3 regions of the Streptomyces sp. NEAU-YJ-81 genome follow, and region 2 is predicted to be linked to each of the others. Evidence: riboswitches for the same ligand, from Rfam matches in the RefSeq annotation. Region 2 holds a riboswitch; each other region holds the start of a gene.
The links. Region 2 has a riboswitch for cobalamin ahead of J5X86_RS25665 (cobalamin biosynthesis protein). Riboswitches for the same ligand answer to the same signal wherever they lie in the genome.

Region 1 (4,461 bases), on a different contig from region 2:
GAGTCGCCGGTCGCGAAGAAGGCGACCAGACGGCCGATCAGATGCTGCTCACCGGGGGAGAGTTTGGCGAGGTCGGTGACGTCGGAGTGGAGGTCGACCTCCTCCACGGTCCAGGTGTTCTTGATCGCGTCGCGGTAGCGGTCGTAGAACTCCGGGTACCGCATCGGCCGCAGGGTGAGTTCGAAGCCCGGGTCGAGCAGGTTCTTCTGGGATGTGGGGGACATTACTGGCAGGCCTCGCAGGACTCGGGGTTTTCCAGGGAGCAGGCGATCGCGTCGGCCTCGGCCGGAGCCTGCTGTACGGGGATGGGGGCGGGCGCGGGCGCGGTGGCCGCGGCGCCGCCGCCACGGGCGCTCTGGGCGATCCGGGTGGCCGGACGCGAGCGCAGGTAGTACGTGGTCTTGATGCCGCGCTTCCAGGCGTACGCGTACATCGAGCTGAGCTTGCCGATGGTCGGCGAGGCCATGAAGAGGTTCAGCGACTGGCTCTGGTCGAGGTACGGGGTGCGGGCCGCCGCCATCTCGATCAGGGCGCGCTGCGGGATCTCCCACGCGGTGCGGTACAGGTCTCGTACGTCCGCGGGCACCCAGGAGAACTCCTGGACCGAGCCGTTGGACTCGCGCAGCGCCTCGCGGGTCTGGGCGTCCCAGACGCCCAGCTTCTTGAGGTCGTTCACCAGATAGGAGTTGACCTGCAGGAACTCCCCGCTGAGCGTTTCGCGCTTGAAGAGGTTGGAGACCTGCGGCTCGATGCACTCGTAGACGCCCGCGATGGAGGCGATGGTGGCGGTCGGCGCGATCGCCAGCAGCAGTGAGTTCCGCATCCCGGACTTCGCCATCCGGGTGCGCAGCGCCTCCCAGCGCTCCGGCCAGGTGGCCACCGCGTCCGTGTAGTGGTCCGGGTGCAGCACACCGCGCGCGGTGCGGGTCTCGGACCAGGCCGGGTGCGGGCCGTGGCGCTCGGCGAGCTCGCAGGACGCCTCGTACGCGGCGAGCATGATGCGCTCGGAGATCCGCGTGGAGAGCGCCTTGGCCTCGGGCGAGTCGAACGGCAACCGCAGCCGGAAGAAGACGTCCTGCAGCCCCATCAGGCCCAGACCCACCGGGCGCCAGCGGGAGTTGGAGGCCCCGGCCTCGTCCGTGGGGTAGAAGTTGATGTCCACCACGCGGTCGAGGAAGGTCACGGCCGTGTGGACGGTGGCGTCGAGGCGCTCCCAGTCCAACTGCCCGTCCTCGTCCAGGTGTGCGGCGAGGTTGACCGAGCCGAGGTTGCACACGGCGGTCTCGCCGTCGTTGGTGACCTCCAGGATCTCGGTGCACAGATTCGAGGAGTGGACGACCCTGCCGGGCTCGGCGGTCTGGTTGGCGGTGCGGTTGGCGGCGTCCTTGAACGTCATCCAGCCGTTGCCGGTCTGCGCGAGGGTGCGCATCATCCGGGCGTACAACTGCCGCGCCGGGACCTGCTTGACCGCCCGCCCCTCGGCCTCGGCTTTCCGGTACGCGGCGTCGAACTCGTCGCCCCACAGGTCCACCAGATCGGGCGCGTCGACCGGGGAGAACAGCGACCAGTCGGCGTCCGCCTCGACCCGGCGCATGAACTCGTCCGGGATCCAGTGGGCGATGTTCAGGTTGTGGGTCCGGCGGGCCTCCTCGCCGGTGTTGTCCCGCAGCTCCAGGAACTCCTCGAGGTCCGCGTGCCAGGTCTCCAGGTAGACGCAGGCCGCGCCCTTGCGCCGGCCGCCCTGGTTGACGGCGGCCACCGAGGCGTCGAGTGTGCGCAGGAACGGCACGATGCCGTTGGAGTGCCCGTTGGTGCCCCGGATCAGCGAACCGCGCGCCCGGATACGGGAGTAGGACAGGCCGATGCCGCCCGCGTGCTTCGACAGCCGTGCCACCTGGTGGTAGCGGTTGTAGATCGAGTCCAGCTCGTCCAGCGGCGAGTCCAGCAGATAGCAGGACGACATCTGCGGATGCCGGGTGCCGGAGTTGAACAGCGTGGGGGAGCTGGGCAGATACGACAGCGTGCTGGTCAGCCGGTACAGCTCGGCCACATCGTCCAGCGCCCGCTCCGAGAGGTTCTCGGCGAGCCCGCAGGCCACCCGCAGCAGGAAGTGCTGCGGGGTCTCGATCACCTGACGGGTGATGGGGTGGCGCAGCAGATAGCGGCTGTAGAGGGTGCGCAGTCCGAAGTAGCCGAAGCGCTTGTCGGCGCCGTCGGCCAGGGCCCGCTCCACCAGCGCGTCCAGCCGTGCGGCGTGGGCGGCGGCGAACTCCGCGGTGGAGTCGGCGAGCAGGCCCTCACGGTGGCCCACCTGGACGGAGGTGGAGAAGGAGACCGCGCCCTGCCCGGCCGCCTCCTCCGTGATGGTGAGCGCCAGCAGCCGCGCGGCCAGCCGCGAGTATTCCGGCTCCTCGGCGATCAGCCCGGCCGCCGCCTCGGTCGCCAGGCCACGCAACTCCGCCTCGTCCGAGCCGGGATGGCGGCCGCGCAGGGCGGCGGCCGCGACCTTACCGGGGTCGGTGGCAGGCAGGTCGGCGGTGAGTCCGGTGAGGGTCCGCAGCAGGGCGGTTCCGGGCGCGTCGTGCGCTGCCTGAGAAACCGCCTGCTCTGAAACCGGATCTGCGGGCGCGATGGTCACTGAGGTGCTCTCCCTCGCTCGGCCGGGGCCACGAGGGGGTGCGATGGGCGCGTACGGGCATGCCGATGCCGCACTCCTCGTACGTCAGGCACACCACGCAGCGTCCATCGGCCCAACCCTCGAGGCCGGGGGACGTGTTCACACAGGGCCGTCGGCAGGTGCTCGGACTTACGGGCACGCCGCATAAGCGCACACGTACACCGTTGCGGGACAGTTCCGGATTCCCACCGGATTCCCCTGCGGCGACAGCGAGGACGAGCATACATCTTGTGTCGGCCGACGCACGCACCCCCATATCTTGTGTCGCGAGGTGCGGAGTTTCGCATGAATGTGCTAATGCGTTCCGGAGGTGGCCCGTGACCTGGGGCCCGTGGCAGCCCGCAGCCGGGCGCGCACGCGAACCCGTAGCCCGGCACACGAGCCCGTGACCCGGCGCGCGCGAGCCCATGGCCCAGGACGCGCGCCGCCAGTCGTCACAGCTCCACGGTGAACGCCCACAGGGTGAGCTCCAACTTGGCTATCGGCGACCAGTCCCGCTCCGGGGCCCGCACAAACCCCAGCCGCTCGTACAGCCGGTGGGCGGCGGTCATGGACTGCTGGCTGCTGATCACGATCCGCCGCAGCCCCAGCGCGCGCCCCCGGTCCAGGCAGGCGCGCACCAGCGCCTCGGCCGCCCCGCGCCGCCGCGACTCCGCCCGCACGGCCAGCATCCGGAACTCGCCCTCGCCGGGCCGGGCCAGCTCCGCATACGCCCCGCCGTACACCGCGAACGCCACGGCCCCCAGCACCTCGTCACTCGCCGCGTCCGCCGCGACCAGCAGCTCGGCCTCGGCGGCCCGGCGCCGGGCGTCGCGCAGGGGGGTGAGATATGGATCACTGTCGCCGAAGTCCAGGAGCCCGTCCCCGAGATACACCTGGGCGGTGAGCTCGCCGATCCCGTCCAGCTCCTCGTCCCGCGCGTGCCTGATCGTGATGTCCATGGCCGCAGTCTGCCGCACACCACTGACAGCCGGGCCGCCATGCGTCCGGCGCCGGTCTTCGCCGTCACTCGCAGCTCTGCGCCGTCACTGGGCGGTGGTGTTGATCACTCCGGTGGAGCCCGCGCGCTTGTTGGCGGCGTCGGCTTCCTGATAGGTGAAATAGCGCCGGACCGTGCCGTCCGGGAGCGTCAACTCGTAGACGACAACGGGTTGCGGGCCCCCACGTGCCCCTCCGCCGCAGTTGCAGGCCATGGCTGCCGTTCCTTTCCCTGGAGTCCAGTACGGGTCGGTGTCAGTCCAGCCACCGCGAGGCGACCCCGGCGAGGTAGGAGAGCGTCAGGGCGGTGGCCGGGAGGTGGAACCACGCGGTGGTGTGCAGCAAGGAGGCGTAGACGGCGATGGCGGCGGCGACCCAGGTGCTGGTGCACCAGCCGCAGTTGACGAGGTAGGAGGGCCGGGAGTCGTCGCCGAAGCGGTCGGCGACCCAGGTTCTGAACCCCGCCGCCAGCGTGTCCTTGGTGATGAAGCGGGTGATACGGCAGGTGGTGCCGAGGGCGAGGAGGAACGCGGCGAGGCTCATCGGATCGCTCCCTCCCCGGGTGGTCCCGCACGGGTTGGCACTGCCGATGTCACTCATTAGAGGCACGGTGGAGGACGGCAGGCCATACTCCGGCCGCGCGTTCCCCCGAATAGCGGAGCGCTTGTCATACAAGCTCGCCGCCAGGCGCGCCCAGATGCGCCAAACGAGTGATGGCAGCCCCGGAACCTTGAGTGACGGGGGTGGGCGTGGATAACTGGAAACGTGCCGCCGAGGCTTCCCCATACCTCGTCGGCCATCCAGGA
Region 2 (4,461 bases):
TGTTTCCTTACGTTCACCGTGCCACTAACGACCTTCGAACTGATTGACCGGGTGTATGGAACACATCACGCTTCTCATCGGGATCGTGATCGTCACGGCCTTGGTGTTCGACTTCACGAACGGCTTCCACGACACGGCTAACGCCATGGCCACCACCATCTCCACGGGAGCACTCGGTCCCAGGGTGGCGGTGGCGATGTCGGCCGTCCTCAATCTCGTCGGCGCGTTCCTGTCCGTGGAGGTGGCCAAGACCATCTCCGGCGGGATCATCGACGAGGACTCCGGTATCCGACCAGAAGTGATCTTCGCGGGGCTGGTCGGGGCGATCCTGTGGAATCTGGTGACCTGGCTCGCCGGGCTCCCCTCCAGCTCCTCGCACGCCCTGTTCGGCGGCCTGATCGGCGCCACCGTGGTCTCCGTCGGCCTGGACGGGGTCAACGGCGACGCGATCGTCATGAAGGTCCTGATCCCCGCCGTCGCCGCGCCGGTCGTGGCCGGCATCGCCACGGTGGCCGCCACCCGGCTCACCTACCGGCTCGGCCGCGGCCGCTCTTCGGAGGACACCGCGAAGGGCTACCGCGCGGGGCAGATCGCCTCGGCCGCCCTGGTCTCCCTGGCCCACGGCACCAACGACGCCCAGAAGACGATGGGCGTGATCACCCTGGCGCTGGTCACCGGGGGCGTGGTGGCACCCGACTCCGACCCGCCGCTGTGGGTCATCGTCTCGGCGGGCCTGGCCATCGCGCTCGGCACCTACCTGGGCGGCTGGCGCATCATCCGCACCATGGGCAAGGGCATCACCGACATCCAGCCGCCGCAGGGCTTCGCCGCCCAGACCGGCGCCGCGACCGTCATCCTGGCCTCCTCCCACATCGGCTTCGCGCTGTCCACCACCCAGGTCTGCTCCGGCGCCGTCATGGGTGCGGGTGTCGGCCGTAAGGGCGCGGTGGTGCGCTGGTCGACCGCCGGCCGCATGGTGCTCGCCTGGGTGCTGACCCTCCCGGCCGCGGGCCTGGTGGCGGGCGGCGCCGCGCTGCTGGCCGACCAGGGGAACGCGGGGGTCACGGCGGTGGCCGTGCTCGCCGTCCTGGCCTGCGGGGCGATCTGGGCGCTGTCGCGCCGCAAGCCCGTGGACCACACCAACGTCAACGAGGTCGGCGCACACGAGCCGGTGGGCGTCGTCACGGCCGCCCTGCGGTCCGTGGCCCCACCGCCCGCGGGTGCGAAGCCTTCCGCCCCCGAGAGCGCGGCGGAGACCGCCCCCGAGGGCGGCATCGCCGAGCACACGCCCGACCAGACCCCCACCCCCGCCGCCGCGAGCAGCACCTCCCGCTAAGGAGCCACGGAACATGAGCATCGACTGGGCGGCACTCGGCCAGGTCTTCGGCGTCAGCCTCGTGGTGACGGTCGGCATGGTGGGCGTCTTCACCCTGGGCATCCTCGGGACGTCCCGTAAGGCGGCGCCGGAGCAGGGCGGCGCGGCCGCCGTGTCCGGTGGCACGGTCGGCGCCTCCGCGCTCGCGCGCACCGGGGCGTACACCTGCTTCGCGCTGTGCGCCGCGGCCGTGGCGTACGGCATCTATCTGATCGTCGCCTGAGGCTCGCGTCCTCATCGACCCACCGGCCGCCGGATGGTGGCGCTGACCAGCGCCGACCGTCCGGCGGCCGCCTCGTGTGCGGCCGCGCCTGTGGGGCTCGGCACACTCGGGCGTCATGGGTCATATGCGAGTTGACGGCCATTCGCGGCCCATGGTGGACTTCCCGAGCCAAACGGCGGCAGGAGAGGAAGCCGGTGAGAATCCGGCGCGGTCCCGCCACTGTCACCGGGGAGCACTCTCCCATCGCCTGTATGGGGTCACGGCTCGACCGTACGGTTGCTTTCGTACGCGGGGCTGGAAGACCGGGAGGGGCGCGGATCCGGGAGCCAGGAGACTTTCACCGCCGGTGACGTCGAACCAGGGCGCGGACCCTGAGTGAGGACATACCGCCATGCCCGGCACTGCCACGCCGCCAGCCTCCTCTGTCCCCACTGGCTCTTCCGGCCTCTTCAGCCCACCCGGCCCCTTTGGTTACATGTCGTCGCGCCGAGGCGTGACGGCGGCCTGACGGATGCGTGCCGATCACGCCTCGTTCGCGTGCGGCGCGGCCCTCGGCTTCCTCGGTGATCTCGCCACGGGCGATCCGCGCCGCGGCCATCCGGTCGCCGCGTTCGGGCGCGCCGCCGCGGCCGCCGAGCGCCGGCTGTGGCGTGACCACCGCGGTTACGGGGCCCTGCACACCGCGTTGTGCGCGGGCGGCGCGGCCGCTGGTGCCGCGCTGCTGACCCGCGCCGTACGGGCCCTCGGCGGGCGCGGTGGCGCGGAGGTCGCGCTGACCGCCGCCGCCACCTGGGCCGTGCTGGGCGGTACGACGCTGGGCCGTGAGGCACGGGCCGTCGGCGGCGCCCTGGCCGCGGGGGACCTGGAGGTCGCCCGGGAGCGGCTGCCGCATCTGTGCGGGCGCGATCCGCAGGCGCTGGACGGGCCGCAGATCGCCCGCGCGGTCGTCGAATCGGTCGCCGAGAACACCTCCGACGCCGTCGTGGGCGCGCTGGTGTGGGGGGCCGTGGGCGGCGTGCCGGGGCTCATCGGCTTCCGCGCCGTCAACACCCTGGACGCCATGGTGGGCCACAAGTCGCCGCGCTACCGGCGGTTCGGCTGGGCGGCGGCCCGTCTGGACGATGTGGTCGGCTGGCCCGGTGCGCGCCTTACGGCGGCCCTGGCGACACTCGCGGGCCCCGATCCGCGCGGTGCGCGGCGCGCCTGGCGGCGCGACGGCCGGCACCATCCGAGCCCCAACGCGGGCCCCGTGGAAGCGTCGTTCGCGGGCGCGCTCGGCGTACGGCTGGGCGGCACCCTCACGTACGGCGGCCGGGTCGAGCACCGGCCGGTGCTCAACTCCGGCGGGCGGCCGGTGGAGTCGGCCGACATCGAGCGGGCGATACGGCTGTCGCGGCGCGTCGGCGTCCTGGCGCTCGGGGTGTCCGTGGCGGCCCGGCCGGTCCTGAGGGCGTTGACGGGGCGGCTCCGGGCCGCTGGAAGGGGCGGCGGATGAGCGGGATACGCGGTACGGGCGGCACGGACGGTTCCGGGGCGCGGGGCGGGGGGCTGCTCGTCGCGGGCACGACCTCCGACGCGGGCAAGAGCGTGGTGACGGCCGGGATCTGCCGGTGGCTCGCCCGTAAGGGCGTCAGCGTGGCTCCCTTCAAGGCGCAGAACATGTCGCTCAACTCCTTCGTCACCCGGGAGGGGGCGGAGATCGGGCGGGCGCAGGCCATGCAGGCCGCCGCCGCGCGCGTCGAGCCGAGCGCGCTGATGAACCCGGTCCTGCTGAAGCCGGGCAGCGACCGCAGCAGCCAAGTGGTGCTGCTGGGCAAGCCGGTGGGCGAGCTGAGCGCGCGCGGGTACTTCGGGCGGTCGGGGCCCGCGGCGCACCCGCCGTCGGGCGCGGCCTCCCCCGGGCGGACGCGGCCCTCGGGGCGGGAGGCTCTGCTGGGGACCGTCACGGAGTGCCTGGAGGAGCTGCGGCGCACCCATGACGCGGTGATCTGCGAGGGCGCGGGCAGTCCGGCCGAGATCAATCTGCGCCGCACCGACATCGTCAACATGGGGCTGGCGCGCGCCGCCGGGCTTCCGGTCGTGGTAGTCGGGGACATCGACCGCGGTGGCGTCTTCGCGTCCTTCTTCGGCACCACCGCGCTGCTGTCGGCGGCGGACCAACGGCATGTGGCCGCCTATCTGGTGAACAAGTTCCGCGGCGATGTGAGCCTTCTGGAGCCCGGTCTGGAGATGCTGCGCGACCTCACCGGGCGCCCGACCGTCGGTGTGCTCCCGTTCGCCCACGGGCTGGGGATCGACGAGGAGGACGGGCTGCGGGTGTCGCTGCGCGGCACCGTGCGGGAGAGCGTCGTGGCGCCCCCTCACGGCGCGGACGTCCTGCGGATCGCGGTGGCCGCCGTGCCGCTGATGTCCAACTTCACGGACGTGGACGCGCTGGCGGCCGAACCAGGCGTGGTCGTGCGGTTCGTGGACCGGCCCGAGGAGCTGGCCGACGCCGATCTGGTGGTGCTGCCGGGCACCCGGGGCACCGTAAGGGCGCTGGAGTGGCTGCGTGAGCGCGGGCTCGCCGACGCGATCGCCCGGCGGGCCGCCGAGGGCCGTCCGGTGCTGGGCGTCTGCGGCGGCTTCCAGGTGCTCGGGGAGCGCATCGAGGACGAGGTCGAGTCGAAGGCCGGGACGGTCGCCGGGCTCGGGCTGCTGCCGGTGCGGGTGCGGTTCGCGGCGGAGAAGACCCTGGCCCGGCCGGTGGGCGAGGCCCTCGGTGAGCGGGTGGAGGGCTACGAGATCCACCACGGGGTCGCCGAGCTGCTCGACGGGGCCGAGGAGCCCTTCCTGGACGGCTGCCGGGTGGGCTCGGTGTGGG
Region 3 (4,461 bases), on a different contig from region 2:
ACCTCGTCGCGCAGGGCGAGGGCGACCTGGCGGGCGGTGTCGCCGAGGGGCTGGTCGTCGCGGACGAAGGACCAGGCGAGCATGGTGACCGGGCCGGTGAGCATGCCCTTGACCGGGCGGTCGGTGAGGGACTGGGCGTAGGCCGTCCAGCGCACCGTCATCGGCTCGCGGCGCGAGATGTCACCGGCCAGGATCGGCGGGCGGACGTAGCGGGTGCCGTAGGACTGCACCCAGCCGTGCTGCGTGGCGAGATAGCCGGTGAGCTGCTCGGCGAAGTACTGGACCATGTCGTTGCGCTCGGCCTCGCCGTGCACCAGCACATCCAGGCCGGTCTTCTCCTGGAAGGAGATCACCTCCTGGATCTCGGCCTTGATGCGCTCCTCGTACCCGGCCGTGTCGATCCGGCCCCCGCGCAGGTCGGCGCGGGCGGTGCGCAGTTCGCCGGTCTGCGGGAAGGAGCCGATGGTGGTGGTCGGCAGCAGCGGCAGGCGGAGGTGGGCGCGCTGGGCCGCGGCGCGTTCGGCGTACGGCTGGGAGCGGCGGGCGTCGGCCTCGGTGACCGCGCCGGTGCGGGCGCGGACGGCCGGGTCGCGGGTGATGGGGGAGTTGGCGCGGGAGGCGAGGGTGGCCCGGTTCGCGGCCAGTTCGGCGGTGATCGTGTCGGTGCCGCGGGCCAGGCCCTTGGCGAGGGTGACGATCTCCGTGGTCTTCTGCCGGGCGAAGGCCAGCCAGTGCAGGATCTGCGGTTCGATGTCCCGCTCGGCCGCCGCGTCGAGGGGGACATGCAGCAGCGAGCAGGAGGCGGCCACATCGACCCGGTCGGCAAGGCCCAGCAGGGTGCCGAGCCTGGCCAGGGACTTCTCCAGATCGTTGACCCAGATGTTGCGGCCGTTGACGACACCGGCGATCAGCCGCTTGCGGGGCAGCCCGCCGACGGCGGCCAGCGCGTCCAGATTCGCGGCTGCGGCCTCCGTGAAGTCCAGCGCCAGCCCCTCGACCGGGGCCTTGGCCAGTACGGGCAGGGCCTCGCCGACGCGGTCGAAGTACGAGGCGACCAGCAGCTTCGGGCGGTCGGTGAGGGCGCCGAGATCGCGGTAGGCGCGGCCGGCGGCGTTCAGCTCGGCCGGTGTGCGGTCCTGGACCAGGGCGGGCTCATCGAGCTGCACCCACTCGGCACCCGCCGCCCGCAGATCGGCCAGGACCTCGGCGTACACCGGAAGCAGGCGGTCCAGGAGGGTAAGCGGCTCGAAGTCCGCGGGCGCGCCGGGGGCGGGCTTGGCGAGCAGGAGGTAGGTGACGGGCCCGACCAGGACCGGCCGCGCCGCCAGACCGAGGCCGAGGGCTTCCTTCAGCTCCGCGACCTGCTTGGCGGAGTCGGCCGCGAACACCGTGTCCGGACCCAGCTCCGGAACCAGGTAGTGGTAGTTGGTGTCGAACCACTTGGTCATCTCCAGCGGCGCGACGTCCTGCGTGCCCCGCGCCATGGCGAAGTAGCCGTCGAGCGGGTCGGCGGCGACGGCGTCCCGGTGGCGGTCGGGGATCGCCCCGACCATGACGGTGGTGTCCAGCACGTGGTCGTAGTACGAGAAGTCACCCGTGGGAACTTCGTCGATACCCGCCCCGGCAAGCTGCCGCCAGGTGGTGCTGCGCAGTTGGGCGGCGGTGGCCCTGAGCGCGTCGGCGGTGACGCGGCCCTTCCAGTAGCCCTCGATCGCCTTCTTCAGTTCCCGGTTGGGGCCCTGGCGGGGGTAGCCGTACACGGTGGCCCGTGCCGCCGCGGCTGCGGACTTCGGTGTCACGGAGATCTCCTTCGCGAGATGAATCCCTGAGATCCCGGCGACGGGAGGAGAGCGCGAAGGGTGACACACCGGGCTTTCGGCCTCGCGCGGCAAAAGCGTGGCCAACTGCCTGGTATGTACGCCGACCCGCCCTCGAGGTCACCGAGATGTCCGCGCACGAGTCGTCCGTACGCGGGCAGATGGCAGGTCTTCGGACTCACGGGCGCGTCCTCTTGGAGGAGGACACCTAGTGGCCGTCGCTTCCCAGGCCCTCTCACCGGACCCAGTGCGTATGACGGCGGTCGTTCCCGCTCACCGCTGCGGGGCAGTCCCGGATTCCCACCGGGTTCCCTCTTACGACGCATCCCGCCTGGCGGACGGGGCGAACCAGCTACACCAGCCAGCCTACGGGGCCGTCCGGCGGTGTGCAGGGGGCGGTCCGGTATTCGGGATGGTGAATTGGGACACGCGATGGCCGAGGGTACGGCCGGTGCCGCCCGGGCCGTGCACCGGCCGCACCCCGTCCATCAGCGAGCTCAGGGGGTCAGCACGCGCCGGAGTCCGACCCGCCCGCCAGATTGACCGGGACGGTGACGAAGGAGAACTGGTTGCTGGCGCACACGCCGGGGTAGGCCGTGCTGCTGGAGTTGTTGACGGTGACATCGGGCGCGTCGTCCGCGATGGCGCCGCCCGCGCCGACGGCGAGGGACGCGGCGGTGAGAGCGAGCGTGGACAGGGCGGTCCGGATACGCATGGGAACTCCTTGCTGAGAATCTGCCGCCGGATATGACCGGCTTCGCATGCATGGTGCCCCTTTGGTAGGGCAATCGCGGCCCACCGTCCCTCCAATGGCGGAAGCCGCCCCCGCAGCCGTCCGGCCGGCCCAAGGCGCGCGTCCGGTCATCCGCCGCCGCGCCGACCGTCGTCCGCCGGCGCGGACAGCGGGATCGTCGGTGGACGGCTGGGGTCGGGGATGCGGTCGGTGAAGCCGCCGGGGACCGAGCGGCACTGCTGCTCGCGGAAGTGGACCGGTGCGGTGCCCACTCGGCGGGCGAACAGTCTGCTGAAGTAGGCGGGGTCGTCGTAGCCGACGCGGCGGGCGATGGCGGCCACCGGCAGTTCGGTGCCGACGAGGAGTTCCTTGGCGCGGCCCAGCCGGATGCCGAGGAGGTAGTCCTTGGGGCTGCACCCCGCGCCGCGGCGTACCGCGGTGCGCAGTTCGGCCGGTGTCATGCCGTGCCGGGCGGCGTGTTCGGTCACCGAGAGCGGCTGGAAGGCGTCCCGGGCCAGGGCCTGGAGCACCGGATGTCCGTCGGCGCCGGTGTCGGCGCGGACGCGGCGGAGGGCGACGAGGAGTTCATGGACGGCGGCCGCGGTCTCGACCTCCAGGAACGGATTGCCCTGGCGCGCGGCGCGCGCGATCCGGCCGATGGCCGTACGGGCGGTGGCGGTGTCGGTGAGCGCGACCACGGGGCCGTCCGCGTCGAGATAGCCCAGGTCGGCGTAGGCGGCGGTGGCCGGTCCTGTGAAGTCGACGAACGCCTCGTCCCATCCGGTGTCCGGGTCCGGGGCGTAGTGGTGGGTGACACCGGGGGTGAGCCAGAGCAGCGCGGGCGCGGTGACGGTGCGGCGGCGGCCGTCCACGCCGCGGAACCATCCGCGGCCCGCGCTGATGACCACCGCCACATGGTGGTCCAGGACGCGCGGGCCGACGACGGGCAGGGCGCCGTGCTGGAGGCCGACACCCAGACACACCAGGCCGAGCCGGTGATGGGCCGGGCTGGGCGTGAAGTACCGCATCCAGGTGTGATACATCCGCGGTCCCCTCCGGTCGGCTGCGTCCCATCACTCGCCGATCTTCGTCCACGGACTGCCCGGCCGCCAAGGGGAGGGTGATCCTGGCGAGGAGGAGAGGGCCTTACCGGAGGTGGGGGTTGGCGGAGGGAGCCGGGTCGCGGAGGTGTGTCCGCGCGCCCCGCTCCCTCCGCCGTGTCAGTCCAGCTCCTCCACGGTGAAGGAGTCGAGCGTGAACTCCGCGGTACCGCTGTCACCGGTCTTCCGCAGCCCCACCCACATCTCGCCGTCCGCGGGCGCGGTGACGGTGTAGCTGTGGGTGGCCCGCCCGGTGGCGGCGGGCAGGGGGGTGCGCTCCAGCTCGCGTGGTTCGGGTGCGTCCACGGCCGTGATCCAGGCGTACTGACCGGCCGCCTCGTTGGCGTACGTCAGGCTCACCCGGTAGCGCCGCCCCGCGCGGAAGCGGGCGGTGTGCGGCACCGTGCGGTAGACGAGGCCCGCGTTCTCGCCGCGTGACTTGAGGGACTGGCCGCCTTCCAGCACATCGTCGATCACCTTGCCGTTCCATCCGGCCTGGGTGAACGGGGCGTGCCGCTGGGCGATATGGGTGCGGGGGTCGGTCACCCCGCCCGCGTCGCCCTTGACGAACGGGCCCCAGCCCTGTGGCACCCGCTCGAAGTCCTCGTACACCAGGGTGCCGGGCTTCGTCGTGCGCTGGGCCCGCACCACTCGCAGCCGGTCGAAGCGGACGCGGGCGCTGCCCTCGGCCACCGCCAGGGTGAGGGTGACCGGTCCGCCGCCGTCGGGGACGGTGAAGGAGGTGAACATCCGCTGGAAACGGGTGCCGTGCTTGCGGTCGGCGGCCATGTGGTTGACGGCGGTCGAGGTC

Region 1: it holds a riboswitch for cobalamin, as region 2 does, so the genes downstream of both, J5X86_RS20460 (ribonucleoside-diphosphate reductase subunit alpha) here and J5X86_RS25665 (cobalamin biosynthesis protein) in region 2, are expected to answer to the same signal.
Region 3: it holds a riboswitch for cobalamin, as region 2 does, so the genes downstream of both, metE (5-methyltetrahydropteroyltriglutamate--homocysteine S-methyltransferase) here and J5X86_RS25665 (cobalamin biosynthesis protein) in region 2, are expected to answer to the same signal.

Annotation. Positions count from the first base shown of each region.
Region 1 covers NZ_JAGFNO010000008.1:230,696-235,156, forward strand. The annotation lists gene J5X86_RS20455 (ribonucleotide-diphosphate reductase subunit beta) at 1-224, opposite strand, end outside; gene J5X86_RS20460 (ribonucleoside-diphosphate reductase subunit alpha) at 224-2,638, opposite strand; cobalamin riboswitch at 2,774-2,917, opposite strand; gene J5X86_RS20465 (GNAT family N-acetyltransferase) at 3,112-3,618, opposite strand; gene J5X86_RS20470 (hypothetical protein) at 3,703-3,870, opposite strand; gene J5X86_RS20475 (hypothetical protein) at 3,911-4,198, opposite strand.
Region 2 covers NZ_JAGFNO010000012.1:223,862-228,322, reverse strand. The annotation lists gene J5X86_RS25675 (inorganic phosphate transporter) at 56-1,336, shown strand; gene J5X86_RS25670 (hypothetical protein) at 1,350-1,598, shown strand; cobalamin riboswitch at 1,782-1,935, shown strand; gene J5X86_RS25665 (cobalamin biosynthesis protein) at 2,110-3,093, shown strand; gene J5X86_RS25660 (cobyric acid synthase) at 3,090-4,461, shown strand, end outside.
Region 3 covers NZ_JAGFNO010000005.1:398,786-403,246, forward strand. The annotation lists gene metE (5-methyltetrahydropteroyltriglutamate--homocysteine S-methyltransferase) at 1-1,799, opposite strand, end outside; cobalamin riboswitch at 1,963-2,185, opposite strand; gene J5X86_RS15435 (hypothetical protein) at 2,323-2,532, opposite strand; gene J5X86_RS15440 (AraC family transcriptional regulator) at 2,679-3,593, opposite strand; gene J5X86_RS15445 (endo-alpha-N-acetylgalactosaminidase family protein) at 3,771-4,461, opposite strand, start outside.